2 regions of the Dorea formicigenerans genome follow, and region 2 is predicted to be linked to the other one. Evidence: riboswitches for the same ligand, from Rfam matches in the RefSeq annotation. Region 2 holds a riboswitch; the other holds the start of a gene.
What was found. A riboswitch is a leader RNA that binds a small molecule or an ion and turns the genes downstream of it on or off. The one in region 2 is predicted to bind FMN.

Region 1: it holds a riboswitch for FMN, as region 2 does, so the genes downstream of both, ribD (bifunctional diaminohydroxyphosphoribosylaminopyrimidine deaminase/5-amino-6-(5-phosphoribosylamino)uracil reductase RibD) here and NQ560_RS03420 (ECF transporter S component) in region 2, are expected to answer to the same signal.

Annotation. Positions count from the first base shown of each region.
Region 1 covers NZ_CP102279.1:834,672-850,022, reverse strand. The annotation lists gene clpX (ATP-dependent Clp protease ATP-binding subunit ClpX) at 74-1,504, opposite strand; gene ligA (NAD-dependent DNA ligase LigA) at 1,523-3,484, opposite strand; gene NQ560_RS04310 (pseudouridine synthase) at 3,438-4,178, opposite strand; gene NQ560_RS04305 (DHHW family protein) at 4,208-6,544, opposite strand; gene NQ560_RS04300 (SGNH/GDSL hydrolase family protein) at 6,531-7,529, opposite strand; gene ribH (6,7-dimethyl-8-ribityllumazine synthase) at 7,620-8,093, opposite strand; gene NQ560_RS04290 (bifunctional 3,4-dihydroxy-2-butanone-4-phosphate synthase/GTP cyclohydrolase II) at 8,119-9,336, opposite strand; gene ribE (riboflavin synthase) at 9,376-10,041, opposite strand; gene ribD (bifunctional diaminohydroxyphosphoribosylaminopyrimidine deaminase/5-amino-6-(5-phosphoribosylamino)uracil reductase RibD) at 10,023-11,150, opposite strand; FMN riboswitch at 11,331-11,445, opposite strand; gene NQ560_RS04275 (MATE family efflux transporter) at 11,537-12,904, opposite strand; gene NQ560_RS04270 (DUF5721 family protein) at 13,135-13,614, shown strand; gene NQ560_RS04265 (FtsX-like permease family protein) at 13,695-15,351, opposite strand, start outside.
Region 2 covers NZ_CP102279.1:666,658-682,008, forward strand. The annotation lists gene NQ560_RS03375 (sensor histidine kinase) at 1-241, shown strand, start outside; gene NQ560_RS03380 (ABC-F family ATP-binding cassette domain-containing protein) at 319-1,875, shown strand; gene NQ560_RS03385 (ECF transporter S component) at 2,034-2,558, opposite strand; gene NQ560_RS03390 (aldehyde dehydrogenase) at 2,718-4,097, opposite strand; gene NQ560_RS03395 (VanZ family protein) at 4,408-5,070, shown strand; gene NQ560_RS03400 (thiamine phosphate synthase) at 5,154-5,828, opposite strand; gene NQ560_RS03405 (transglutaminase domain-containing protein) at 6,077-7,183, shown strand; gene NQ560_RS03410 (DUF3878 family protein) at 7,184-8,197, shown strand; gene NQ560_RS03415 (pyruvate carboxylase) at 8,675-12,112, shown strand; FMN riboswitch at 12,177-12,306, shown strand; gene NQ560_RS03420 (ECF transporter S component) at 12,524-13,156, shown strand; gene NQ560_RS03425 (ABC transporter substrate-binding protein) at 13,654-14,826, shown strand; gene NQ560_RS03430 (branched-chain amino acid ABC transporter permease) at 14,977-15,351, shown strand, end outside.

The DNA of each region.
Region 1 (15,351 bases), 170 kb from region 2:
CATATGTATATGAGATGTTTTCTTATTTTATTATTGGGCATTATCTTCTATATTTTTATAACTACCTTACTATCTATGCCTGACTTTCTAATCTCGGCACTTCCTGCCCTCTCAGTGTAATAATCGGACCACCAGTATTTTCTATGTACTCCTGTGTAATCGTCACTTGACCAATGCTGTCATCTTTCGGGATTTCATACATGATATCCAGCATAAATTCTTCGATAATCGCACGAAGGGCTCTCGCTCCTGTATCCTTCTCCATTGCCTTTTTCGCAATTGCACGTAATGCACCTTCTGTGAAATCGAGCTTCACTTCATCCAGTGCAAGAAGTTTCTGATACTGCTTCAGAATTGCATTCTTTGGCTCCTCCAGAATCTTCACATACATATCTTCTGTGAGTCCCTGTAATGTAAAGACTACCGGAAGTCGTCCCAGGAACTCCGGGATCATACCAAAGTTTCTAAGATCTTCTGTTGTTACCTTCTCAAGAATCTTCTTATCATGATCATATTTATCTTTCAGATCTGCGCCAAATCCAATTGCAGACTGCTTTGTAAGTCTCTCTTTGATGATGCTGTCCAGATCCGGAAATGCTCCTCCACAGATAAATAAAATGTTCTTTGTATTGACTGTTGTGAGCGGAACCATCGCATTTTTACTATTAGCTCCAACCGGAACTTCCACTTCGCTTCCTTCTAAAAGCTTCAGCATTCCCTGCTGTACGGACTCTCCACTGACATCACGCTGACTCGCATTTTTCTTTTTTGCAATCTTATCAATCTCATCAATAAAAATGATTCCCTGTTCTGCTTTTTCCACATCGTTATCCGCTGCTGCCAGAAGCTTGGATACAACGCTTTCGATATCATCTCCAATATAACCTGCTTCCGTCAGAGATGTAGCATCTGTAATCGCAAGCGGCACATCCAGAATTCTTGCCAGCGTCTTGACAAGATAAGTCTTACCGGAACCTGTAGGTCCAATCATCAGCATGTTAGATTTCTCAATCTCAATGTCGTCCATAGAATCCGTTGCCACACGCTTGTAATGGTTGTATACAGCAACAGACATCACTTTCTTGGCATATTCCTGTCCGACTACATACTCGTCCAGGCTCGCCTTGATCTTATGCGGTGCCGGAAGGTTATGAATGTCAACGAGCGGCGTTGCCTTCTCGCCTTCTTTTTTCTTCTTCACGCGCTGCTGCTTTGGAATCTGCTGGCTCATATCATCAATATTTAAGAACTGAACTCCCGGCATATTCATAAGCTGGCTATAATCAATCGCACCACCGAAGTTCATATTATTCATAGCATCAAAACTCTTTTGCATACAGTCATTGCACACACACATATTGTTCGGAAGATTGATCATCTTTCCAGCCACACTCTCTGGTCTGTGGCAGACAAAGCAGACTTTCTCATATTCATCATCGTTATGATTGTCATTGCTATTATTATCGTTGTTATCAATTGTATCTACATAATCCTGTTCAGACATGGTTCTTTCCCTTCTTTCCTACTTTTGTTCCTCTACCATCTTAATGAACTGCTCCTCCGAAATAATCGGAACTCCCAGTTCGTTTGCTTTTTTATTCTTTGATGAAGTCGATGTCACATCATTATTGATTAGGTAATTTGTTTTGGAAGTGACAGATCCCGTAACTTTTCCTCCCAGGCTCTCAATCAGTTCCTTGACCTCTCCTCTGTTTGCAAAATGTTCCACACTTCCGGTAATAACAAAGTTCACTCCGGCAAAGATCTGTTGACTCTCTGATTCTTCTTCCTTTGGAATCTCAAGCTCTGCAATCAGTCGCTTTAAGCTTTCTACATGCTTCTCATCCTGAAAATAAGTTACAAATGCGCCGGCAAGTACTTCGCCTACTCCCTGAATCTCTGCAAGTTCTTCTGCAGTAGCATGAATCATACGATCCACATCACCGGAAAATTCTCTGCAGATGACCTTCGCATTTGCAAGACCAATTCCCGGAATTCCAAGTGCATAGATTACTTTCGGAAGTGTCGTCACTTTTGCTTTCTCCACATTTGCGATCAGGTTCTTGTAGGATTTTTCTCCAAAACCTTCCATAGTCTGAATCTCTTCCTGCCATTTATCCAAATGGAAAATGTCTGTGAATTCCTTTATAAATCCACGGTCAATAAACTTCTCCAGCGTTGCCTCTGACAAACCTTCAATATTCAAAGCGTCACGGCTCGCAAAAAGTGCAAATGCTTTGACATGCTTTGCCTGACATTCCGGATTGGTACAATACAGTGCTTTTGCATTGCTGACCTGGCGAATCTCTGTCTTGCCGCCACAGACCGGACAGACTTTTGGAATATCTTTCACACCACTTCTTGTCAGATTCTGTGCAATCTGCGGAATGATCATATTAGCCTTATAAACTTCAATCTCATCCCCCACACCAAGTTCCAGTTCTTCCATAATACTGATGTTGTGGACACTAGCACGGCTCACTGTCGTTCCCTCCAGCTCCACCGGTTCAAAGATAGCGACCGGATTGATGAGTCCTGTTCTAGATGGACTCCACTCAATCTCCAAAAGCTTTGTCTGGCGAATCTCATCAGCCCATTTAAATGCAAATGAATCTCGTGGAAACTTAGACGTCCGCCCCAGTGATCTTCCATACGCTATATCATCATATACTAACACAAGTCCGTCGGACGGGAAATCGTTCTCGGCAATTTTTTCTGAAAATTTAATAACTTCCGCCTCTACTGTGTCTCTTATTACTTCGTGGTATTCTACTACTTCAAATCCCTGCTCTTTCAGCCATTCCATCTGACAGGCTCTGGAATTGTGGAAATCCACATCTTTTGCACTGACCAGTGTAAATGCATAGAATTTTACATTTCTTTTTGCTGTAATCTCACTGTTCAGCTGGCGTACAGAACCACTGCAGAGATTACGCGGATTTTTATATTTGGCTTCTGCTTCCTGAATCTGTTCATTAATCTTCTCAAAATCTTTATAGCCGATCACTGCTTCGCCGCGCAGTATCAGCTCACCTTGATAGCTGATCTGAAGCGGTACATTTTTAAAGACTTTTGCATTGTTTGTGATGACCTCGCCTACTTCTCCATTTCCACGAGTGACTGCCTTAAAAAGATGTCCGCCCCGGTAAGTCAGAACAATGGTAAGTCCGTCCATTTTCCAGGACATCAGTGCCTTCTGATCTCCCACAAAATTCTTTAATTCCTCTACATCTTTCGTCTTGTCCAAAGAAAGCATTGGGCTTTCATGCCGTTCTTTTGGGAGTTCACTGACCACTTCATATCCGACTCGCACCGTCGGACTGTTGGAAAGTGTGATCCCTAGCTCACGCTCCAATTCCTGAAGTTCATCATAAAGCTTGTCGTACTCATAGTTGCTCATGATTTCTTCTGCGTCTTGATAATATGCTTTTGATGCTTTATTCAAAAGCTCCACCAGTTCCTTCATGCGTTCCTGCCTGTTCATATAGCTTCTTTAACTCCTGTCCTTCTATTTTTCGCACTGCTCCACTCTTTAAGCTTCCCAGTTCTACATTCATAATTCTTATTCTTACAAGCTTTGTCACTTTATATCCAAGTGCTTCGCACATTCTCCGGATCTGACGGTTCAGCCCCTGTGTCAGAATAATGGAAAATGTGTACTTTCCAATCTGCTTTACCTCACATGGTCTTGTTACCGCATCCAGATTCTTTTCCACGTCCTGTATATGCACACCCTCTGACATCTGCCGCACAAATTCTGAAGTAATTTCTTTATCCACGCGGACATGATATTCCTTTTCATGATGATATCTCGCCCGCATCATACTGTTGATCAGTTCTCCATCATTTGTCATAATAAGGAGGCCTTCCGAATCTTTATCCAGTCTTCCTGCATAGGTTACGCGCACCGGATAATGCAGGAAACGTATGATATTATTTTTCACTTTCATATCCCCGGTACACACGATACCTGCCGGTTTGTTGACTGCCAGAACAACCTTCTGTTCTGCACCCTGGATCACTTTTTTCCCGACACAGATTTTCTGCTCCTCTGACACTTTCATGCCCGGTACAGCCCGTACACCATCCACCGTCACACGTCCCGCCTCTATGAGACGGTCCGCCTCTCTTCTGGAGCAGACACCTGCCTCACTGAGGTATTTATTTAATCTTATCATTTACTAACACTCCAATTACTTTGCAGTTCCTATTCTGCCTTATCCGTTGTCAAAATACTACTCAGCTTGTCATCCTGTACAAAATTATTGCAATCGTACAAAAACAGCACACTTGTAATTTTATTCTTATCTAACAGATCCGACACATGCTTCTGATAATAATCTGCATCTACCACGATGATCTCCCTGTAATATGGAATTAAAAATGGAATCATACAGTCTGCAAAGGAATCCTTCACCAGAAGCAGCCGGTCCGTGCTGTCTGCTGTCGTGCGGATATCTATTTTATCATAATCTCCACCGAGAAATACTTCATACGCATCAGGTTCGTCCAGTTTTGTACGGTCATAAAGCTCTGCTGTCTTTATGCCCTCAGACTCATAACTTGCCACCATCTGCGTGTTGTCGGAAGCATTTTCCGTTAAATATGCGTAAATCGGTTCACGGTATCCACTTTCAAATCCACTTGTTCGGGAAAGATTTCCACTGAAATCACCGGTCACTACATAAGGTTTTAAAGCCGGTGCTTTCGAAGTGTCAAGCCCCAGATCTGAAGCAATCTGCTGCCATACAAGACTAGCTCCAAGCGTTGTCCAGCGGGAATCTGTGTGGTAATAAATTTCCTTATCTTTATTCGCATTTAGAACACCTTGTGCATCAATCCAGTTCACACTGTCTCCAAGCATGCTCTGAATCTGTGCAATCTGCACTGTCTGATCTTCCACCGGAGCATAAGAAGGAAGCTTATCTGCCCATACATTTGCAGCATCCGGAATCAGTGCCATATACATCGGCACATCGGAATAATCCTCGGCAAGCGCTGTAATCGCGTCCACATTTGCCTGAATCTTCTTTTCATCCAGCTTGTTAATATCCGCCAGAAGATACTGGTTCTTTCCTCGGTACACACCGTTCACGTCCCGTCTTCCAAGAACTGTATCCAGTTTCGCCTGGGTATCTTTCACCGTCTCTTTGAAAAATGTCCTTCCTGCTCCTGTCACATTCACAAGACACAGGATCATAATCACGGCTGCGAATACAAATACTGCACTTCTGCCTCGCTCCAGACGTTTTTTATTCTTTTCTTTTTTATCTTTCTTTCCAAATACCAGAATCTTCTTCCAGATAAGATTCGGAAGTGGTGTACTTGCAAGAAATGCCACTACAAGAACGAGCACATTTCCAAGGAAAAGATATCTTCCCATGATACCAACCACATCGCCTCCGCCAAATCCAAACATCACTTTCAGATAACCAAATGACGCTGCCGGTGTCTTACCGAAGAAAAATACCCAGCCAAGCGCTGTGAAAAACCATGTATAAATCTGTCCAAGCACAGGTGGTAATCTCTTTAAAAATGGCAATGCATAACGCTCCACGATCTGCCAGAATGCAAGGTAGATACCCCAGAGCAATCCACCTGTGACCGTTACCTGCCACGGTGCATTCTTCCACATACCTGCATACCAAAGTCCCATCAGAATTCCGGATACAAGTGTTCCAAGCCAGCCGCCCCAGAGTGGTTCACAGATGTAATCCCAGAACCATGCAAAAACAGAGCTGTTAAAACGTCGTACAAATGTTGTTATGTTACGTGCTACATATGGATAGCGGAAATTTTTCTTCACATCAAATCCAAGCATTCTGCAAAGTCCCACTGCCATATCACAATATCCACTGAACGCAAAGTAAATCTGGAACATGAAGGTTGCACATCCCAGCCATGCACCAAACACAGACAACTCGCCTGCCTTCAAAGACATGATCTTGGTGAATGAATCTGCCAGGTAATCTGCAATGATAACTTTCTTTGCAAAACCACATACAAATAAAGCAATTCCTTCGCCAGCCTTTGCCCAGGACAATTTGCGAGTCTTTAATTCCTTTCGGATCTGCGGATATTTTACGACCGGTCCTGCCAGGAACAACGGAAACATTGCTATGTAAACAGCAAAATCCAGAATACTTTTCTGAGCCTTTACATTTCCCCGGTGAATCTCAATCAGATAAGAAAGCACCTGTAAGATACAGATTCCTATTCCGACCGGCACTTCCGAAATAAAGCCCACGCGTTGTCCGATAAATGCAAAGAACACATATACTATAATATTAATCAGTATGCTTCCAGCAAATAACTGCTCCGTACTCCTTCTTCTTCGCATGTAGCCTTCCATCTGAATTCCTACAGCATAATTAAACAATATAAAAAATGCCAGAACGACCAGATTGACCGGGGCTCCCCATGCAAAAAAAACTGCTCCCCCTGCAACCAGGGCAATGTCTTTTATCTTTCCCGGAAGCAGATAATACAATATGAAAATAACTGGTAAAAATACACATATAAATGCGATACTATTGAATAACATAATTTCTAAACGCTGCCTCCAGAATTTTATTAATACAAGCCTCATAATAGGCTTTTGTCATTGTACTTCCGTCCTCCCCATAATAAGAAGCGTCCGTAAGATCTGTTGTGTCTACATATTTCACTTTTTCTTCCTTACAAAGAGCCTTCAAAGCTTCATTGTATGAAGTTACATCCAGCGCGGTACTCATCTTGGACAAACTACTATCATCTGATGATGTATCACTATCACTATTGCTCTTAGAATCTGTGCTGCTCTTAGAATCTGTACTGCTCTTAAGATCCGAGTTGTCAGTTGTATCTTTAGCATCTGAATCTGAATCAGTATCTGAATCTGAATCAGTATCTGAATCGGCTGAACCTGTCTCATCACCTGTACTTGTCAGTGACAGGTATGCCGGGATACTGCATACATAAACTTTCGTATCCGGCAATGCTGCTTTCACCTGCTCAACAAAGCTTTTGTAATTCGCTGCAAATGCATCCGCTGTCTCTCCACTGACTGCTACATCTCCTCTTCCGATACAGAGGATAAGCTTCTGTGGTGCAGTCTCTGCTTCTGTTACGGCTGTCAAAAGCTCATTTAATCCGGAACCTTCCGCATCGCTGACCGTTGCTCCATCCTTTGACTTCACCTGCGACTTACTCAAGATGTCATTCTGTCTGAAGCCAAGTGCAGTACTGTCGCCAAGCACAATGCAGCCATCCATTTTTTCTTTTGCAGACTTTGCTTTCCACGCTGCCGCCTCATCTGCTTCTGTCTGCTCTAATTCCTGAATCTTGGCATCAATCTTCTGAACATTGGCATCTTCCAGTTCTGTCAGTTTCTTTACTCCTTCTGTTGCATCCACTCGCGGATTCATCATTCGTGTTCCAATAATCAGCGCACCGATCAAAAACAAGAGGATTACCGCAACAATCGCAAAACGAAGCACTTTATCCGGCTCCATTTTTTCCTTCATTTTTTCTTTATTCTTTTCAAACATTTTCATTCTCCAATAAACAAATAAACTATGTACATCTTTAAAAAGACATACATAGTTTATTTTACTTTGTATAAGAATAAAAGTCAAATTTTATAACTGTTTTATCAGATTCACCATCTCAATTGCTGATAACGCACAATCATAACCTTTATTTCCAGCTTTACTTCCGGCACGTGCAATTGCCTGTTCAATATTTTCTGTTGTAATGATTCCAAATAAAACAGGAATACCTGTTGCAAGCTCGATCTGTGCAATTCCTTTTGCTGACTCGTTACATACCAGATCATAATGAGATGTATCTCCACGAATAACTGCACCTACGCAGATGACTGCATCGTACTTTCCTGACTGCGCCATTTTCTGCGCTGTGATTGGTATTTCAAATGCTCCCGGCACCCATGCTGCTGTAATATTTTCTTCTTCTACACCATGTCTCACAAGTCCGTCAACAGCTCCGCCTAATAACTTATTGACAATAATTTCATTAAATCTGGCTGCTACGATTCCGACTTTCATTCCCTCTGGTGCTACTACTTTTCCTTCAATTACCTGAATCTGTTTCATGTTCTTCTTCCTCCTGCATTCTTTTTTATAATTGTATTTCTTTGAAAATGTGTCCCATTTTTTCCTGTTTTGTTTTCATATAATTCAGATCATATTTTTGTGGCTGGATCTCTAATGGTACTCTTTCCTTAATTTCCAGTCCGAAATCCTGAAGCCCATAGACTTTATCCGGGTTATTGGTAAGAAGTCTTAAGGATTTCACGCCCAGGTCTGATAAAATCTGAGCTCCGACCCAGTACTCTCTGAGATCTGGGGCAAATCCCAGTTGAACATTCGCCTCGACTGTATCATATCCACGTTCCTGAAGTTCATATGCTTTGATTTTATTGATCAGTCCGATTCCTCTTCCCTCCTGTCTCATGTAGAGAATGATTCCTCTTCCCTCTTCCTCCACCTGGCGCATTGCCGTCTGAAGCTGCAATCCGCAGTCACAGCGAAGAGAACCAAAAGCATCTCCGGTCAGGCATTCTGAATGGACTCTGCAAAGTACATTTTCTCCCTCCCCGATTTCTCCTTTTACCAAAGCAAGATGATGCTCTCCTGTAATGTCATTCACATATCCATGAATCTTAAATTCTCCATACTGTGTTGGAAGATCTGCCACCGCCTCTTCTTTTACATGCTTTTCATGAATTCTTAAATAATCCTGCAAATCTTTGATTGTGATAAATGTAAGATGATACTTATGAGCCAGCTCCCAGAGTTCTGATGTACGCATCATCGTTCCGTCTTCTTTCATGATTTCACAACATACGCCACATTCTTTCAGCCCCGCCAGTCTTACAAGATCTGTCGTTGCTTCTGTGTGACCGTTACGCACAAGTACACCGCCTTTTTTTGCCACCAGCGGGAATACATGGCCCGGTCTTCTGAAATCTTCTGGTCTTGATGTATCATCCACACATTTCATCATTGTATATGCACGTTCTGCTGCCGATATACCGGTTGTTGTATCTACGTGATCAATCGATACCGTAAATGCTGTTTCATGATTATCGGTATTTTCTGAAACCATCTGTGGAAAATTAAGCTTTGCTGCCAGTTCTGCACTCATCGGCGTACAGATCAGTCCCTTTGCATGCGTTGCCATAAAATTAATATTTTCCTGGGTCGCAAACTGAGCAGCACAGATCATGTCTCCTTCATTTTCTCTGTCCGGGTCATCTGTAACAAGAATGATCTTTCCATCTTGTAAATCCCGGATTGCCTCTTCTACTGTATTATATTGATACTTTTGTTCCATCTGTTCTTCCTCCGTTATTCTTTTTCTGTTGCTGTATATTTAAAATCCAAATTCTTCCAGAAACTCCATTGTAATTCCTGTCTTTTTCTCATGTTCCAATTTGGACTCTTCTTTTTTTCCAATCCCCATTAATTTTTCTACATATTTTCCGATTATGTCATTTTCCAGATTCACAAGATCTCCGGATGCTTTTTTCAGAAGTATCGTCTCTTCCCCTGTATGTGGAATGACTGATACCTGAAACCCTTCATCATCTACCTTCGCAACCGTCAGGCTGATTCCATCGATGCAGACAGACCCCTTTTCCACGATCAGATCTAATATCCGCTGTGAAGTTTTAATGGATACCCAGACTGCATTTTCCTCTTGGATCATTGACCTGATAACTCCTGTTCCGTCAATATGACCGCTCACAATATGGCCTCCGAATCTTCCATCCGCTGCCATTGCCCGTTCAAGATTTACATAACTTCCAATCTTACAATTTCCAAGACTGCTCCTTCTGATCGTCTCTGCCATGACATCTGCCGTAAATCCGTCAGGCTGCAGGGAAGTGACTGTCAGACATACTCCATTTACCGCAATACTGTCTCCGATTTTCGTACCTTCCAGTACTTTTGCTGCCTTCACCGCCAATACCCCTGAATTCCCATTCAACTGAATATAACGGACTTTTCCCACTTCTTCTACAATTCCTGTAAACATAATTCCTCCTGTTCTTTTCTTAAGACCTGACAGGTAATTTTTAGGTCTTCTCCAATCTGGCAGATATCTTTGAACTTTAGTACCGCTGCCTGAGACGGAAGCTCTATCCCAATTCCATCCACCGGAGTCCGGCTTCCTGCTCCGCCAAAGATTTTTGGTGCAATAAATGCCTGCACCTCCTGGACAACTCCGGCCCGTAATGCACTGTCATTTAAAGTTCCTCCACCTTCCAGTAAAATGCTGTCGATATTTTCTTTTCCCAGATACTCCATCAAATGCTTCAGATTAACATGTTTTTTCATATCCGGACAAAATACGATTTCCACTCCCATTGTCTGCAAAATTTCTTTTTTCTTCTCTACATTCTCCAGATCTGCATAGGCTACAATCGTCCGGTACTCCCTCGCACTTTTTACAATCTGGCTGTCCAGTGGAATTCTTAACTTACTGTCACAGATAATCCTGACCGGACTTTTAAGCCCTTCTACCCGGACATTCAGCATTGGATCATCAGCAAGTACCGTTCCTATCCCGACCATGATTCCCATATACCGATGACGCATATACTGTACTTCTCTGCGTGCGGCTTCTTGGGTGATCCATTTTGAAGCTCCTGTCTTTGTTGCAATTTTTCCATCCAACGTCATTGCATACTTCATAACTACATACGGTGTTTTGGTCGTTATATAATGAAAAAATATTGGATTTAATTCATCACATTTGTCTCTCATAAAATCTTCCACAACCGCTACACCGGCATCTCTTAATATCTTCGCTCCCTTTCCTGCCACTTTCGGATTTGGGTCTCTGGATCCAATCACTACTTTTTTTATCTTCTGCTCTAAAATTGCTTCCGTACACGGCGGCGTCTTTCCATAATGACAACATGGTTCCAATGTAACGTACAGCGTTGCCCCTTCGGCTGATTCAGTGAGAGAAGCAATTGCATTTCGTTCCGCATGCAACTCTCCGCATCTGGCATGATAGCCTTCGCCGATAATACGTCCATCCTTTACGATGACCGCTCCGACCATCGGATTAGGATTCGTCCATCCTTCTCCTTTTTTTGCAAGTTCTATTGCACGTTTCATATAATCCTGGTCTGTCACATACATTCCTTCTTTCTTTTTATCTTAGAACAAAACCCCTGCAGATGATCTACAGGGGTTTTGTTCACTGGTACTTTAATCACAACTTCATGACTAATTATCTGCGAAAGTAAATAAGCTCTGAAATGGTCTACCATCTCAGAGCCTCGATACCGCATTCATAACTAAAACTATATGTACCGTCTTCTTCTCTCATCCAGACTATACTGTCGGCTTCGGAATCTCACCGAATCATGCCTCTCGGCTCGCGGGCTTTACCGCCGGTAGGGAATCTCACCCTGCCCTGAAGATTTCTATCTTTTTTTGTATAATAATACTTTATTGCTTATTTGTAAAGAATTTTTTGACTTTTGAGAATTATTTCGCAAAAATCCATAAATTTCGTTTTATTTTTCACTGCATATTTTGTTAAAACACTTTTTCTTCTTCCAGAAATAATACGGTATTACGAATAGAAGTGTTCCTCCCCATGCAATAGGATAACTGATCAGCAAAATCTCCACCTTATGATAAATCGGAGTCAGAATCATAACCCACGGGAGTCGTATTAAAAACAATCCTCCAAATGTAAATATCGTAGGCCACAGTACATCTCCGACTCCGCGAAGTCCACCGTCCAGGTTTTCAAGCAGAATGCTGAGCAGATAACTCGGCACCAGAAACCGGAGCATATACACACCTATGTCGATCACCTTCGGATCCGTTGTGAACATGTGATACATTGGCTCACAAAATGCATACAATGTAAAGATGATCATACCTGTAAATACATAAGAAATACCAATGTTTACCCGGATACTCTTATATACCCGGTCCCACTTACCTGCGCCATAATTCTGTCCGACAAATGTTGTGACCGCAGCTCCCAGTGCACTGGATACTGTCCAGAAAATCAAATCTAATTTTCCATAAGCCGCCCATCCTGCTGCAGTATCCGTTCCAAAGCTATTGATTGATGCCTGAATGACTACATTGGTCACTCCATAAGCGCATGCCTGCAGAGCTCCCGGTATACCGATTTTCAACTCTCTTTTTAGAACACATGCTTCCATGCGAAGTTCTCTGAATTGTAGTTTCATAGAATCATAGTCTTTTGTCAAAGACCAGGTCACAAGAAATGCGCTGACACACTGGGAAAATACGGTTGCCAGTGCTGCTCCTGCAATTCCCATTTTTAATATAACTACCATGAATATATCCAGACCTATATTCAGTACACAACAGACCACCAGATAAAGAAGCGGTCTTTTGGAATCTCCGACTGCTCTCATGATTGCCGCTCCCATATTATAGACCAGCGTAAATAAGATTCCCATAAAATAAATGCGTAAATATGTAGTTGATGATGCCATCATATCCTGTGGAGTGTTCATGATCTTAAGCAGCCATGGTGTCAGCACTGCTCCCACTACAGATATTACGAGGCTGACCACAATGGAAAATAAATATGCAGTATGAAGTCCTGTATGCAGTCTTCCTTTGTCTTTCGCTCCGTAATACTGCGCAATGACAACTGCCGCTCCATTTGCCAGTCCATTAAAAAATGTAACAACAATCGTTGATAAAACAGCCGCCGGACCGCCTACGCTGGCTAATGCCGCTTTCCCCACAAAACGTCCGACGATAATCGTATCCACGGTTGTATATAATTGTTGGATTAAAGTTCCCAGCATGATCGGGAAGAAAAATATCAGAAGCTGCTTCCAGATAATCCCCTCCGTGATCGTATTTTCTTCTATTGTCTTTTTCCCCAAGTTTTTTCCTCTCTTACCTCATTGTTTCTGTATATCTTTTGCAAATCTGCGCTTATTTTCAGCCAGCACATATCCGCAAACGGCATTATGCCTTCCCCAAGTCTATGTCATATAGAAATATATTATACTCGATTTAAAATTTATTGAAAGGCTTTTTTAAAAATTAGAATTATAATGCTACAAAAATTATGCTATAATATCTCTAATAATTATCCAGAGAGGTTTTCACTATGATCGTTCTTAATCTGAAAGCAAAGGTCTGTATGTCCCACCTGCTTTTAAAACCAACATTTGATACTTTTTCCCTGATTGAGGGAGAAGTAACTACTTTTAACCGTTTCCAGGTAGATGGTAGAATCCATAAAGACTTTTTTGATGAAGCTTTTGAAAAGGAGTATTCCACCTGGGGAGAAGTGCGCGATTTTTTCTTCCAGGTAATCCGTGGAAAGAAAACTCCGTTAAATTTCAAATTCATATTATCTCTAGCAAAAGATCAGTTCGAATCCTTTCTCACTGAGCATGATCTGACCTACCGCCCTGCGGAAATCCAGGGACTGTATCTTAATTTCCGCTATGACGGACTGGCACTTCAATGCATCACCGGGACTTCCATGAATACATTTACCATGGATAAAAGCGTAGAAAAAGCCTGGGACGAATATGTCCAGAAATTCTTTGCCAGTCAGGAGCTTGATTTTGATATGGAATAGTTTTGATATATGATTATAAAAACTCCTTCCACAGTTTATCCATGGAAGGAGTTTTTCTTACATCTTGGCTTCAATTCCATTTATTCAATACTCTTGAGTGATTCTACCATATCAATCTTCTTCAATTTAAAATACATAATTCCATTTACGATCAATGAAAACAGAATTGTAAATAGCAGACTGTACATGTAACTTGAAAAGTTAATATTTCTTCCGAACATGGCTGTGTCTACTTCCACCGTATCAATGATAAAGGCATGCAGGAATTTTCCAAGCACCACTCCTACCGCCGCTCCGATGAATGTCAAAAGTACATTTTCACGATATACGTGTTCTGCCACTTCCAGATCATAAAATCCTAGTACTTTCAAGGTCGCCAGTTCCCTCTGCCGCTCCGTGATATTAACAGTATTAAGGTTATATAGTACGACAAATGCAAGCATTCCTGCAGAAATGATCAGTACTACAATAACCAGATTCAGACTTTTTAGCATATCGTCCAACTGTTTTTCAATATCACGCATATAGCTGACGCTAAGCGCTCCGTCCTGAGTCAGAATGTCTTCACCAATCTTGTTATAGTCTTCCTGCGTATCTCCTTTTTGTCCTGCAAAGAAAATACTGTTATATTCCGAATTCTCACCATACACTTTTTCATAATAAGAAGGAGTGAAGAAAATATAGTGTCCCATATAGTTCTCGCAAATATGGGCAATTTTTACTTTCTTGTTACCATTCTCTTCGTCTTTAATTTCAATGGTATCCCCTGCTTTTGCATTCAAAAGCTTTCCGGTTTTCTCAGAAATAATGACACCTTCATCATCAAGCGTATATTCCTCTTTTGATTTCCGGTCGTGGAAATCAAAATAATCTTTTACGTCTTTCGGTTCCGAAAATACGACCTGATAAGTATCACGTTTATTCTTTCCATTGACAAGTGTTACATTCTTCATGCTGGTCTGCATATAATGACTGATGTCCGAATCGTCCTTCATATAATCCAGGAGATTCTGTCTTGTCTCATCTGAAATGTCTTCTTTCAGGTAGACACTTCCATCATACATCTGAATATCCCGGAACTGCAGTTCTGCAATTTCATAACAGGAATCTTTGATTCCATATCCAACCAGCATCAATCCCATACAACCGCCAATTCCAAAAACTGTCATAAAGAATCGTTTCTTATATCTGGTTAAGTTACGGATACAAGACTTCCATGTGAAACTTAAATGTTTCCAAATAAATTTTATTCTTTCTAAGAAAACTCTTTGTCCATTTTTAGGTGCCGGTGGGCGCATCAGTACTGCCGGCTGTGCTACAAGTTCTTTGTAACACGCAAAAAATGTTGCTGCCATTGTACATACAATTGCTGCCGCCGCTGCCATCCAGGCATAGATCCATTGGTATGGGACCAGAATATGTGTAATATGCTGATATAATATTCCATATGCATAGACAATGATATATGGCAATATCTTTTCACCAATCAGCACGCCCAATACACTGCCGCCTGCTGTCGCGATCAACGCATATCCAAGATATTTCTTCGCGATGGACATCTTGCTATATCCAAGTGCTTTCATGGTTCCGATTGCTGTTCTTTGTTCTTCTACCATTCGCGTCATGCTGGTCAGACTAATCAGCGCCGCGACAAGAAAGAATAATACCGGGAAGACACGGCCAATTGCACCTAGACGCTCCGCGTTTTCTCCGTACCCGGAATACTCAGTCAAAGTA
Region 2 (15,351 bases):
TAAGGAGCAAAAACACATTTACCTGTCAGTAGCGGATACAGGAAGTGGAATCCCGAAAGAGCTCAGGGAGCGTGTATTTGAACCATTCTTTCGCGTGGATAAGTCCAGAAGCCGAAAGCTTGGCGGTGTAGGACTGGGACTTGCACTGGTCCGTGAGATCGTGAGAGTGCATGATGGCAGTATTACAGTTAAGTCCAATCCGTCGGGAGGTACAATCCTTGAGGTGATTTTCAATCAGTAATAAAATGAACAATTATTGAGGTGATTTTTAATCAGTAATAAAATGAACGATTTTTGCAGATAAAGGAGAAAGTAAAAATGAGTATTTTAAATGTTGAACATCTTACCCATGGCTTTGGTGACAGGGCAATTTTCTCAGATGTTTCATTCCGTCTTTTAAAAGGAGAACATATCGGACTTGTAGGAGCTAACGGTGAAGGAAAGTCCACGTTTATGAATATTGTGACTGGAAAGCTGATGCCGGATGAAGGAAAAGTAGAATGGTCAAAGAATGTCCATGCAGGATATCTGGATCAGCACGCAGTACTGGAAAAGGGAATGACGATCGGCGGCGTATTAAAGTCAGCATTTGATCCACTTCTTCAAAAAGAGCAGCGCATGAATGAAATCTGTGACCAGCTTGGAGATGCAAATCCAGAGCAGATGGAGCAGTTGATGGAAGAACTGGGAACGATTCAAGATGAACTGACTTTACATGATTTCTACACCATCGATGCAAAAGTAGAAGAAGTAGCAAGAGCACTTGGACTTCTGGATCTCGGACTGGAACGCGATGTCACAGATTTAAGCGGAGGTCAGAGAACGAAAGTGTTGCTGGCAAAATTATTACTTGAAAAGCCGGATATTCTGCTTCTTGATGAGCCGACCAATTATCTGGACGAAGAGCACATTGCATGGCTGAAGCGCTATCTTTTGGATTATGAAAATGCATTTATCCTGATTTCACATGACATTCCATTCTTAAATGAAGTGGTTAACATCATTTACCATATGGAAAATCAGGAATTGAACCGTTATGTAGGAGATTATGAACATTTCCAGGAAGTCTACGCAGTAAAGAAAGCACAGCTTGAAGCTGCATATCGCCGTCAACAGCAGGAAATCAGTGAACTTAAAGACTTTGTTGCGCGCAACAAAGCACGCGTATCGACACGAAATATGGCCATGTCCCGCCAGAAGAAGCTGGACAAAATGGATGTCATCGAACTGGCAGCAGAAAAACCAAAGCCGGAATTTCATTTCCGCTATGGAAAGACACCAGGAAAATTTCTTTTTGAAACACATGATCTTGTGACAGGATATGATGAGCCATTGTCAAAACCATTAAACCTGAGCATGGAGCGTGGACAGAAGATTGCTCTTGTAGGAACCAATGGTATCGGAAAGACAACACTTTTAAAAAGTATTCTGGGACTCATTCCATCTCTGTCCGGAACATGCGAACTGGGAGAAAATCTGGAAATCGGATACTTTGAACAAGAAGTAAAAGGAGAGAACCGCACGACCTGTATCGAAGAAATCTGGCAGGAATTCCCTTCATTTAGCCAGTATGAAGTGCGTTCCGCTCTGGCAAAATGCGGACTTACAACAAAACATATCGAAAGTCAGGTGCGAGTATTAAGTGGAGGAGAACAGGCGAAAGTACGCCTCTGTAAACTCATTAACAGAGATACAAATATCCTGCTTCTGGACGAGCCGACCAACCATCTGGATGTAGATGCCAAAGACTCCCTGAAAAAAGCATTACAGGAATATCGCGGCAGTATACTCTTAATCTGTCATGAGCCGGAATTCTATCAAGACGTGGTGAATGAAGTGTGGGATATGAGTAAGTGGACAACGAAAGTGTTCTAAAAGGGACACCGATAATGAATGATGGGGACGTAGTACTTTTAAAGTTTACTACGTCCCCAATTGATTTACGCGAGCAACGAGCCAAAGTCCGTGCTTGCACGAGACCTTGGCGACTGCCGCGATAACTTGAGAAACTCGCGAAGCGTGTTTCTCATAGTTTATTTTGTCTTATATGTGAGCTGTTTTACATCTGGAATTGCCATTAATACCGGGTACAGTACGAAGGAGATAATCAGTCCGCCGACTCCCTGAATAATATTGGCTGGAATACTTGCTGCTGCAGATGATCCATAAAGGAAAAATTCACAGATAAAATATCCACCGGCTACCAGTACGATATCGATCACGCCACCGAGAAGCACTGCTACATAACGTGATTTGGAATCTTTTGCAATTTTCTGGTAAACAAGTCCTGAAAACAGAGCAATCAGTCCTTTGATTACAAATGTAATCGGAACGTATACAAAATATCCACCGAGGAGGTCTGACATTGCGGAACCGATACCGGCTGCCAACAGTCCATAACTTGGTCCAAGAACAACTCCTGACAGAATTACGATTGCGTCACCTGGATGTATATATCCGCCTGTGCCAGGTGTAGGAATACGGATAGACATGGTGGCAACACATGCAAGTGCAGCAAAAAGTGCTGTCATCACAATTTTTTTCAAATTTGAATTCATAGTAAAACCTCTTTCCTTATATGATTACTTATCTTTCGATTGAACCTACTGTACAACAATCATGGCTTGATATAAAGGTCCAATTCTGATAAAAAACAACAGGCCAGTTTGCGGTTTTGTGGGAGAACTGTAAACTGGTCTGTTGTTTTTAGATAGCATTTATTTTAGAAACATATGTAACAACTTATTATTTATCTTCTTGTAAGGCTGATATCGCATTGGCAGATCCAGCCAGGTCTTCTTATCCACAATACTCTTGTAATGTGTAAATGTATCAAATCCGGTCTTTCCGTGGTAACTGCCCATGCCGCTTTCGCCAAATCCGCCGAAAGGCATTTCGCTTGTGGCAAGGTGAATCAGTGTATCGTTGATGCAGCCTCCGCCGAACCCGATTCTTGCAATTACATTTTCTGCTACATGTGTATCTCCGGCGAAAATATAAAGTGCAAGCGGATGGGACATGGCACGGATATTATTCACGGCTTCGTTGATAGAATCGTAAGTCAGGATTGGAAGAACCGGTCCGAAGATTTCTTCCTGCATGACAGCGTCCGAAAAGGTGACGTTGTCCATGATTGTTGGCTCGATCTGTAAAGTGTGATGGTCGAAAGTGCCGCCATAGACCACTTTGTCGTAATCAATCAGTCCAAGCAGCCGGTCAAAATGTTTTAAATTGATAATTTTGCCATATTCTTTATGTGCCAGAGGCTGTTTACTATATTGTTTTTGAATCTGTTTTTTCAATTCTTTTATAAGTTTATCTTTGACTGTGCGGTCGCAGTAAATGTAATCAGGAGCAACACATGTCTGCCCGCAATTTAAAAATTTACCAAAAACAATACGTTTAGCAGCAAGTCTGATATCGGCACTTTTATGAACGATGCAAGGGCTTTTACCACCGAGCTCAAGGGTGATTGGAGTCAGATGGTTGGAAGCATGCCGCATCACTTCCTTCCCTACTTCCTGGCTTCCGGTAAAGAAGATGTAGTCAAAATGTTCATTTAGCAAGAAATTATTTTCCTCGCGCCCACCGGTGACAACGGCCACATATTTTTCATCGAAGCATTCCTGGATCATACGGCTGATCAGAGCAGTAGTATGTGCAGAATAGGCACTTGGCTTCAGGATTGCGGTATTTCCTGCTGCCAGCGCATCGATCAACGGCTCTATGGTGAGCATGAACGGATAATTCCATGGACTCATAATCAGTGTGACACCATACGGGGACGTTTTTTGATAGCTCCTGGAGTGAAACTGTGCCAGTGGAGTCCTGACTGTGCGCTCTTTCGAAAATTTGCGTGTATGTTTCAGCATGTAAGTCAGTTCGCTTAAGACGAGACCAGTCTCACACATGTAGCTTTCAAAAGCGCATTTTCCCAAATCTGCACGGATTGCGATATTAATTTCATTTTCATATTTTAAGATGCATGCTTTTAATTTTTGAAGTGCATGTATACGATATTCTACATCAAGCGTAGCATCGGAATGAAAAAAAGTTCGCTGTTTCTGAATCAGTTGTTTGATTTCAGCCTGTGTCATAAGAAAAGCCCTCCTATATAATTGAATTCATTTTTGAATTTGTAATTGATTCCCCAAATGCAGCTCTGGTTTACTGAGCTGCAAGTATCATATTTATATGATTATGATAGATGCATTTGTCTGATAATTCAAGAAACAAATTGAAAGAAATGTTGATTGTATCAGCTGGAAGTGATGTTATCGGACTGCATGATACAGGCATGGGTTAAAGCTACAGAGAATATTAAGAATATTCCAAAGAAGTTGTTAAGAAATGTATTCTAATATATCAGGTGTGAAGATAAAGGCTGGAAAAAGGAGAGGAAATGTTATGGATTATGTGAGGATTTTATATACTTATATAGTTGAGGATTTTATGTACAGTGGTTATCTGCTTCTTACGTTGCTGCTACCGTGTCTGATATATCAGGGACTAATGGAAATCAAAGCAAAGCAAAATTCCAGGCGTGTGCCTGCAAAATATTATTTTGGAGTTTATGTAATGCTCGTTTATCTGTGGGTGGTATTTAAAGTGACAGGGATAGGCCTGTTGGCAGACATTGTAAGACTTAAAGATGCCATCAGTGGTGGATATAACCGGAATCCACTGGCAGGATTGGGCATGGGGTTTGTGTTAAATATAATCATGTTTCTGCCGCTTGGGCTGTTGATACCATGTATATGGAAGAAATGCAGAAGCATAACAAATGTCACGGTTACAGGATTTTTATTGTCGTTAACAATTGAAATTTCTCAGATATTTAACGCGCGTGCAACAGATATTGATGATCTGCTTGCAAATACGATCGGCGCGTGTGCAGGATATCTGATCTGGAGAGGTATTTATGTGTTAGTTTGTGGAAAACAGAAAGAAAAAGGTGATGGACATGTGGAAAATCCAATAGAGGCTGATGGAAGAAAATGGGAACCAATGATATATCTGGCGCTGGCTTTTTCCGGAGCGTTCTTTCTGTATAATCCATATGTGCAATAATGAATTGCAGAAGTGCAGAAGACACTAAAAAAGGTCCACCGGACCTTTTTGTCGTATGCTTGGCAACAAAAAAAGATGCAGTTTTAAAGCTGCATCATTCCTGACATAATACACCCGCCGCAGGCACCTTGTTTTTTCAGGCTGTTCCATTGTTGCGGGTCAAATTTTATTCCGCCGATTCCGTAGACAGGAATCGTGACTGCATCACAGACATTTTTCAAAAAATCAAGTCCACGTGGCGGCAGGCCTTTCTTACAATCTGTTGTGAAAATGTGTCCGGCTGTCACATAGGTCGCACCGAGCCGTTCTGCTTCCATGGCATCCTCGACAGAATGAACAGATGTGCCGATTTTATGAAAGTCCGTAACATGAAAACTCTGCGAGATTGTCGAATTCTGACTTTGTAAATGCTTCTGCGACTCGGCAGACAACTCCCGTAACAGAGGCAGTGGCAAATGAATGGCATCATGTCCGAGTTCCAGCGCTGCTTTCCAGTAAGTATGTAAGATACATGGGACATCGTAAGCTTTACAGATATCCAGAATATTTTTTGCTAATGTTTTGTATTCGTCTTCTGGCAAATCCTTTTCTCTAAGAACGAGAGCGTCCGGGTGCCATTCGCAGACGCGTTTAATCTGGTCTTCAAAAGGTTGATTGCAGAGATGTCGGTTTGAAATGGCAAGGATTTGGAAATTTCTGCCAGGATTATTCATCTTCTTGAGAATAGAATTATTTATCATAGAATCATTACAGTTCATATTGGATTCCTACTTTCTGAAAACTTCTCACAGCTTATTACATAAGCTCTTCTTTGAAATTTACATTTCCCAGTATAAAAAGTCTGATATGGAATGTCAATGTATGCTTCAAAGAAACACGAAAATATTCATAATATATGTTATACTCTAGTTGCAATGTTCGACTTGAATTTGCGTGTGACAGAAAACTCGCAATCATTATTAGTGACAAAAGCTTGAAATGATAGAAAAGGATTACGGGAAATTACATGGAACAGTACTATTATAATAGGATGAATAAAATAGAACAGGCAGTTTATCATGCCTTGTATCAGGGATTTTTAAATATAGATGAAGAGATTCAGATCCCAAGACTGGAGGGTGAGGCACTCTATAATGTCTTTTTCAAGCTCCGGCTGGATCATCCGGAAATTTTCTGGGCAACAGGCTATAAGTATAAATATTACAACGATTCTCCCAATCTGATTTTTGTGCCGGAATATTTATTTGAAAAAGCAAAGATAAAAGAACATCAGAAAGCCATGACAGCCCGAGTAGAGAAAATCACAAGAGAAGCGAAAACATTTTCCCAGTGGGACAAGGAAAAATATATACACGACTTTTTATGTGAAAGTATACATTATGATAAGCTGAAAAAACCTTATTCCCATGAGATTATCGGACCTTTAGGGCATGGGGTAGGCGTATGTGAAGGAATTGCAAAATCCGTGAAGGTATTGTGTGATGCCCTTGGAATTTGGTGTATGATCGCAGTGTGTGGAAATAATCCGGAAAAAGGGATTAAGTACCGTCATACATGGAATATTGTAAAGATTGACGGACAGTATTATCACCTGGACGTAACATTTGACAATACGCTTGGCAATTATGAGAAAAAAGAAAATCAGAAACCGGAAAACAAAACTCCACGCAACACATCGGGAAAGAACAAAGCCAGAAAAGCAGAACAGATGGATTTCAGGTACGATTATTTTAACCTGGATGATAAAAACATTTTCCGGGATCACGAACCACTGTTGTATCCGGCTCCAGCATGCAACGAGGGCGGACACTTCTATTATAAAGAAAAGAAACTGTCATTTACAAAGATAGAAGATGTATACAAGCGGTCGCTTCAGGCAGCGAAAAAAGGACGCGTGCTGACCTTTCACTGGCGAGGCGGTTATCTGACCAAAGAAGTGCTAAAAGAACTTCTGGAAGAAATCGAGAGAGCCGGACGTGAGAAAAATAAACAGCCTCAGATCAGTCTGAACTGGGCACAGGCAGTCTTGAGGGTGGAGTATCAGGAACTGCCGGAAGGCATGATCAGAGAAACGAAAGTTGTGATGGAAGATGCCAATGAAGGAGAGAGATAATTGGAAACAGAGAAAAGCACAGAAAATGTGTGGAAAGCAGAGCAAAAGAATAAAGAAAATGTGGAAAATCAGGCGTACCAGATCAGTCAGGAGAGAGCTTTGGAGATGTTGGAAGAACTTTTGGAACAAGATCAGTTCGAATTACTTCTGCCAGAGTATAAACTGGTTTATATGATGAACGATGCAGTGGAAAGCTTTCTTGTATTTCACGGTGCGCGAATGACCGGAATTTATCAGGACGATTATGAAGGACCACTGGATGCATCAGTTACCTATGAAAATGGAGAATATGTGCTTGTGGTACATCAGGACGATTCCGTTGTAACGCTCTTTTACCAGTCGCTGTCAGTGGAAGTACATTTATACAATTATGGAGAAATCGGACATTTCTGGGTGGAAGGGTACGAATACTTAAGACAACTGGAATATCGCATTGCAATTTTACGGGACAAATTAGAATATCTGGGACCGGAATTCTGCACACCGACAGAACAGAAACTGGCAATGTTAGAACAGTTCCCGCCACTCAATTACTGCTGTTACCCGGCGGTGCCGGATCAATATATTGTACCAAAAGATAATCCGTGGCAGCCGTCAGAAGAGGCAATCACAGTCATGGAAGAATTCGCAGAAGAAGCAGACGATAAAAGCATGATAAAGTTATTAAAATATTACCGGAAACATCATGGTATGAGAATGAGTCGTTACATAGCTGTAAAATTACATCAGACAAAACATGTACGCTTCATAGAACTTCTGACAGAAAAACTCAAACAAGAAGCCGCAAACTATCCAAACCGGAGTTTCGGAAAAGAAGCTGATGAAAGACATCAGAAACTTATCAGTCAGGCAAAAAAAGAGCAGGCAGAACTTTATCAGCAGGGAATCAAGTCCGAGGTACTAAGAGAAGAGCCATTCGTCACCGCACAAGACGAACTCGACTATAAGGTTTATCTCATGATTTATAAGTGGCAGGGAAAAAACAGGGGCGTCAATGTCAGAAGAATAAATTAAATTTCCAAAATAAAAAGAGCCCTCCCACCGGAAGACTCTCAAAGGAAAAAGTATGAAAAAGAAAATTGTTATTTATATCTCAGCCTCTCTCTTGCTGATGTCTATATAATAATGAAAAAATGTTTTCGATTTGTGTTTAGATTGTTAAAAAAGTGTGAATCATGGAAAAGAAAAGTTTTGATGCAATTTTTATCTGTTATAGACAAGAAAAAAGGGAAAAAAGAGGTTAAAATGAAATTTGCAATTTGAAATCTTGCAAATTTCATTGTTATTTTCTTAACTATTGTCGGAAAATGAAGTTGTCATATTTTTATCTTGCATTTCTCAGAAAAATCCTGTAAACTAAATCAAAAGTGCATGTAATCCGTGTGGGGCAGATGAACTATCATGCGACTTTTCGGTCAAGTTGTAATTGCCCGTGGGATTAGAGAGAAAAAGGCTAATTGCAAACCAATAAAAAAAGAGAGGAAGAAGACAATGAAACAGTTCAAGAAAGTTCTGGTGGCGAACCGTGGGGAAATCGCCATTCGAGTATTCCGCGCACTCAATGAGCTCGGAATTGTGACAGTCAGCATTTATTCTAAGGAAGACAGATACGCTCTTTTCCGTTCCAAAGCAGACGAATCCTATCCCCTGAATCCTGATAAAGGACCAATCGATGCATATCTTGATATTGATACAATTATTAAGATCGCACTGAATGCAGGCGTAGATGCAATCCATCCTGGATATGGGTTCCTGTCAGAGAATCCGGAGTTTGTAGATGCATGTGAACAGAATGGCATTACATTTATTGGACCTTCCAGTGATATTATGAGAGCAATGGGAGATAAGATTTCTTCCAAACAGATTGCCATTGCAGCAGATGTACCAATCATTCCTGGAGTAGATCACGCGATGAAGTCTTATGAAGAGGCAGCGAAGATCGCAGACATGGTCGGATATCCGATTATGCTGAAAGCTTCCAACGGTGGTGGCGGACGTGGTATGCGTATTGTCAATGATCCGGCTGATCTGGAAAAAGAATTCAACGAGGCGAGAAATGAATCTAAAAAAGCTTTCGGTGATGATATGATTTTCGTTGAGAAATATCTGAAAGGACCAAAGCATATTGAGGTTCAGGTGATCGGAGATAATTACGGCAATGTTGTGCATCTGTTCGACCGTGACTGCTCTGTGCAGAGACGTCACCAGAAGGTCGTAGAGTATGCGCCGGCATTTACCATTCCAGACGAGACAAGAGAGAAGATTTTTGATGCAGCAATCCGTCTTTGTAAAAATGTTGGATATGTTAATGCAGGAACACTGGAGTTTCTGGTAGACAGAGATAACAATCCATACTTTATTGAAATGAATCCTCGTATTCAGGTAGAGCATACAGTCAGTGAGATGGTGACAGGAATTGATATCGTGCAGGCTCAGATCCTGGTTGCAGAAGGATATGCTCTTGATTCAGAGGAGATACATATTAAATCGCAGGAAGATGTTACATGTAACGGATATTCTATTCAGACTCGTGTTACTTCTGAAGATCCGGCAAATAACTTCCTGCCGGATACAGGTGAGATGACAGTATATCGTTCCGGTTCCGGTAATGGTATCCGTCTGGACGGTGGCTGTGCATATGTCGGAGCCGTTGTATCACCACACTATGACAGTCTGCTTGTAAAGATTATTTCTCATGACCGTACCTTTGCAGGTGCAGTGAGAAAATCCGAGCGTGCCCTTCAGGAGATGCGTATCCGTGGAGTTAAGACAAATATTCCGTTCCTGATCAATGTGCTGAACCACCCGACATTCCAGTCCGGTCAGTGTTACACAACATTTATCGAGGAGACACCGGAGTTATTCCGCCTGACACACAGCCTGAACCGTGCGACTAAGATCATTGAGTTTATCGGTGATCGTATCATCAATTCTGACATGGGTAAGAAGAAACAGTTCGACAACCGTATTCTGCCGACATTTGACCATGATAAACCGGTCTATGGTGCAAGAGATGAATTTTTAAAACTTGGTGCAGAAGGCTACATGCAGAAGATTTTAAAAGAAGAAAAGCTTTATGTTACAGATACAAGTATGCGTGATGCGCAGCAGTCACTGGTGGCAACACGTATGCGTAGCAAAGATCTGTGCGGTGCCGCTTATGCGACAAATGCATTTATGCAGAACGCATTTTCAGTAGAGGCATGGGGAGGTGCTACGTTTGATACAGCGTACCGATTCCTGAAGGAGTCACCGTGGAAACGTCTGACAACTTTAAGAGAGCGTATGCCGAACACATTGATCCAGATGTTGCTTCGTGCGTCCAATGCCGTTGGATACAGCAACTATCCGGACAACCTTGTAAAAGAGTTCATTCAGATCTCAGCAGAGAATGGAATCGATGTATTCCGTATTTTTGACAGTCTGAACTGGATCGAGACTATGAAACTGCCAATCGAGGAGGCACTTAAGACTGGAAAGATCGTTGAAGGTGCAATCTGCTACACAGGAGATATTACAAGTCCGAACGAGACAAAGTATACATTAGATTATTATGTGAAGATGGCGAAAGAACTGGAGTCTTTAGGATGCCATTCTATTGCGATCAAGGATATGGCAGGACTTCTGAAGCCGCTGGCAGCAAAAGAACTGATCAGCACACTGAAGAGAGAACTTCATGTACCATTACATTTGCATACACACGATTCCACGGGAAATGGTGTAAGTACTGTTATGATGGCGGCAGAAGCCGGCGTAGATATTGTCGACCTGGCAATTGAGTCTATGTCATCACTGACCAGTCAGCCGTCTATGAACGCAGTAGCAGAGGCACTTCGTGGAACAAGACGTGACACAGGCCTGAAGCCGGAGGAACTGACAGAATTAAGTCACTACTACAGCCGTGTGCGTGAAGTATATGCACCATTTGAAAGTGATATGAAATCTCCAAACACAGAGATTTACAAATATGAGATTCCAGGAGGACAGTACTCCAACTTGCTTGCACAGGTAACAAGTATGGGATCACCAGATGATTTTGAAGCAATCAAGGGACTTTACAAAGACGCCAATGATCTGCTTGGAAACATCGTAAAAGTAACTCCAACTTCCAAGGCAGTCGGTGATCTGGCTATCTTTATGTACAAGAATGGCCTGACAAAAGATAATATTCTGACAGAAGGTGCCGGATTATCCTATCCGGATTCCGTCGTATCTTATTTCCAGGGTATGATGGGACAGCCGTATGGTGGATTCCCGAAGGAACTGCAGAAGATTGTCCTGAAAGATATTAAACCACTGACAGAACGTCCAGGTGCACTTCTCCCGGCAGTTGATCTGGATCAGATTAAGAAGGATCTGTGCGAGAAATATCATTATGAGGATCGCTCAGAAGCAGATATGTGCAAGAAAGCAGTCAGCTATGCGCTGTATCCGAAGGTATATGAGGACTATTGCGAACACTTTGAGATTTACAATGATGTTACAAGATTGGAAAGTCACGTATACTTCTATGGCCTTAGAAAGGGTGAGGAGACTTACTTGAAGATTGGCGAAGGAAAGGAACTTCTGATCAAATATCTGGAAGCAAGCGAGCCGGACGAGGACGGATACCGTACATTGATGTTCCAGGTAAATGGATCTATCCGTAACGTTAAGATTCTGGATAAGAAACTGGAGATCAAGACAGATCGTAAGCTTAAGGCAAGCAAGTCCAATCCGAAACAGCTTGGAGCAAATATCCCAGGTATCGTAGGAAATGTTCTTGTCAAAGAGGGAGATCCGGTCAAAGTCAATACACCGCTTCTTACTCTGGAAGCTATGAAGATGGAGACAATCGTTGTATCTACGATCGAAGGTGTTGTAGACAAGATTTATGTAAAACCAGGTGAGACAGTGCATCAGGACGATCTGATGATGTCCTTCCAGTAAAAAGATTTTTGAAAAAAGCCTTGAAAAGGACTAATCAGAGGATTATAATCAAATACAGATAAGAGAGATTCTTCGGGGCAGGGTGTAATTCCCAACCGGCGGTAAAGTCCGCGACCCGCTGTGTAAGTGTATGCAGTGGCTGATCTGGTGAGATTCCGGAACCGACAGTAAAGTCTGGATGAGAGAAGAATTATGGTGAATGTATGTCAGTCCCCCGAAGCGTAAGCGTCGGGGGATTTTGTGTTGTCAAGCATACGACAAAAAGGTTCGGTGGACCTTTTTTAGTGATACATTCTAAAGAAGCATAGTTCCAAAAGAAGTATTCTTTCTTACTTAAAATAAAAGAGGGCAGTGCCTGAGGTTTTCATTTGCACAGCTCAGACACACCGCAGATAAAAAGGAGAGAAAGAAATGAGTACAAATGTAGCAACACAGAACAAGTCAAACACAGCAGGTATGTCAAAAGTAAGATTCATTACCCAGGTGGGAATGCTGGGGGCAATTGCAGTTATTTTAATGGCATTTGAAATACCGCTTCCATTTGCACCGGCATTTTACAAGATTGATTTCAGCGAAGTTCCGGCACTGATCGGCTGCTTTGCAATGGGACCGGCAGCAGGAGCAATGATCGAACTTATTAAAATCGTATTACATCTTCTGATCAGTGGAACATCTACAGCAGGTGTCGGTGATATTGCCAACTTTGCAATTGGTTGTGCCTTTATCCTTCCGGCAGCATGGATCTATAAAGCAAAACACTCCAGAAAAAGTGCAATGATCGGAATGGCAGCAGGAACTGTATTTATGGCATTTATCGGTTGCTTTTTAAATGCATATGTATTACTTCCGGCTTATGCAAAAGCATTTAGCATGCCAATCGATGCGCTGGTAGGAATGGGAACAGCAGTAAATGGTCATATTACGAATTTACTTACATTTGTCGTATTTGCAGTAGCACCATTTAACCTTTTGAAAGGTGCAATGGTATCTGTTGTGGTACTTCTGATTTACAAGAAGATCAGTCCAATTCTGAAAATGAGATAATATTCCTGAAATCCAACATCATTATATAGAAGGAAAATATTAAAAAATAGCAGGTGGATATATGGCACTCAATGTCAGGGTTTAAATATGACATTGAAAGCGATATGTTTACCTGTTATTTTTTATATCAGTTGGGAGATGACTCCGCCTCTATAGGTGGTGAGAAACAAGCTGGTATCAGTGGTGGGAGTCAATCCCCCAGCTGATATAGCCTCCGGCAGGGCGCACATTGTCCGGTGGACAATGGTTTTGCGCCGACCGAAACGGAGTGTAGACTTGCAGAGGTGCGCAGTAGAAGTATGTCATGCAATTGCATGACGCGCACCTCGCAGCAAGAATGCCGGGGCATTCTTGAAATTAAGAAATTGTATTTTCTATTATGAAAAAAAGATTGTACTGATAAAAAAACAGAGTGAAATCTAAAATTTTCATTGACAGACGGAAAAGAAGGAGATATTATAAGGTCAATACAAAAACAGAGTTGGAGGCTAGGAATTATGAAATTTAAAAAAGTTGTAAGTGCTGTATTAGTATCAGCACTGGCAGTCAGCATGATGGCAGGCTGTGGTTCTAAGAGCGGAAGCTCAGATTCAAAATCAGATGTATTTAAAATTGGTGGAATCGGACCGATGACAGGAGATGCAGCAGCATATGGTGAAGCAGTAGACAACGGTGCAAAGCTTGCTGTAGAAGAGATTAATAAAAATGGTGGAATCAATGGTAAGCAGGTTGAGTTCAAGACAGAAGATGATCAGGCAGATGCAGAGAAAGCTGTGAATGCTTACAATACTCTGAAAGACTGGGGTATGCAGATTCTTATGGGAACTGTAACATCTGGTTCTTGTACAGCAGTAGCATCTGAGACAGACAGTGATCACATGTTCCAGATCACACCTTCCGGAACAGCAGTAGAGAGCGTTCAGGATCACGACAACGTATTCCGTCTTTGCTTCTCAGATCCTGAACAGGGAACAAAATCTGCAGAGTACATTGCAAAGAACAAACTTGCAACAAAGATAGCAGTTATTTATAACAGCTCCGATGTATATTCTAATGGAATTTACACAAACTTCGCAGCAGAGGCTAAGAAAGAAGGCCTTGATGTTGTAGCAGCAGAAGCATTTACAGCAGATAATAAGACAGACTTTTCTGTACAGTTAAAGAAGGCACAGTCATCAGGAGCTGATCTTGTATTCCTTCCAATCTACTATCAGGAAGCATCTGCTATCTTACAGCAGGCAGCTAAGTTAGATTATCATCCGACATTCTTTGGATGTGATGGACTTGACGGAATCCTTGGTGTAGAGGGATTTGATAAATCTCTTGCAGAGGGAACGATGCTTCTGACACCTTATGCATCTGATGCACAGGATGAGAAGACTCAGACATTCACAAAAGCATATGAAGATAAATACGGCAATACACCAATTCAGTTTGCAGCAGATGCATATGATGCAATTTACGCTATCAAAGCTGCAGCAGAGGAAGCTGATGTAACACCGGATATGGATTACTCAGAGATGTGCGACAAATTGATGGACGCTATGACAAAGATCAAGATTGACGGTCTGACAGGTGTAGACGGAATCACATGGGAGAAGAACGGTGAGCCGAACAAGGCACCTAAGGGTGTTAAGATTGAAAATGGTGCATATGTATCCATGGACTAATTCAGCCCGATAAGTTAAAATAGTGATAAGCGGCTGCTACAGAATTGCTGTGGCAGCCTTTCTCACATATTGCATCATAGTTGGGGCTTTTGCCCCCAACATCATTATAATTGAGAGGTAAAAATTTTAGTTAAAGGAAGGAGAAGAAAAATGAGTTTTATATCTTATCTCATTAATGGTATCAGCCTTGGAAGTGTATATGCGATCATCGCTCTTGGCTATACCATGGTATACGGTATTGCTAAGATGTTGAACTTCGCCCACGGTGACGTTATTATGGTCGGAGCATATATCGTATTGACTTGTGTGACAGGCGCAGGTCTGAATCCAATTGTTGCAATCATTATTGCGACGATCGCCTGCACAATTTTTGGAGTTGTAATTGAAGGAGTTGCTTATCGCCCGCTTCGTAATGCGGCATCTCCACTGGCAGTTCTGATTACAGCAATCGGTGTCAGCTACCTGCTTCAGAACCTGGCACTTCTGATTTTTGGTTCTAATACGAAATCATTTCCAGAAGTCATC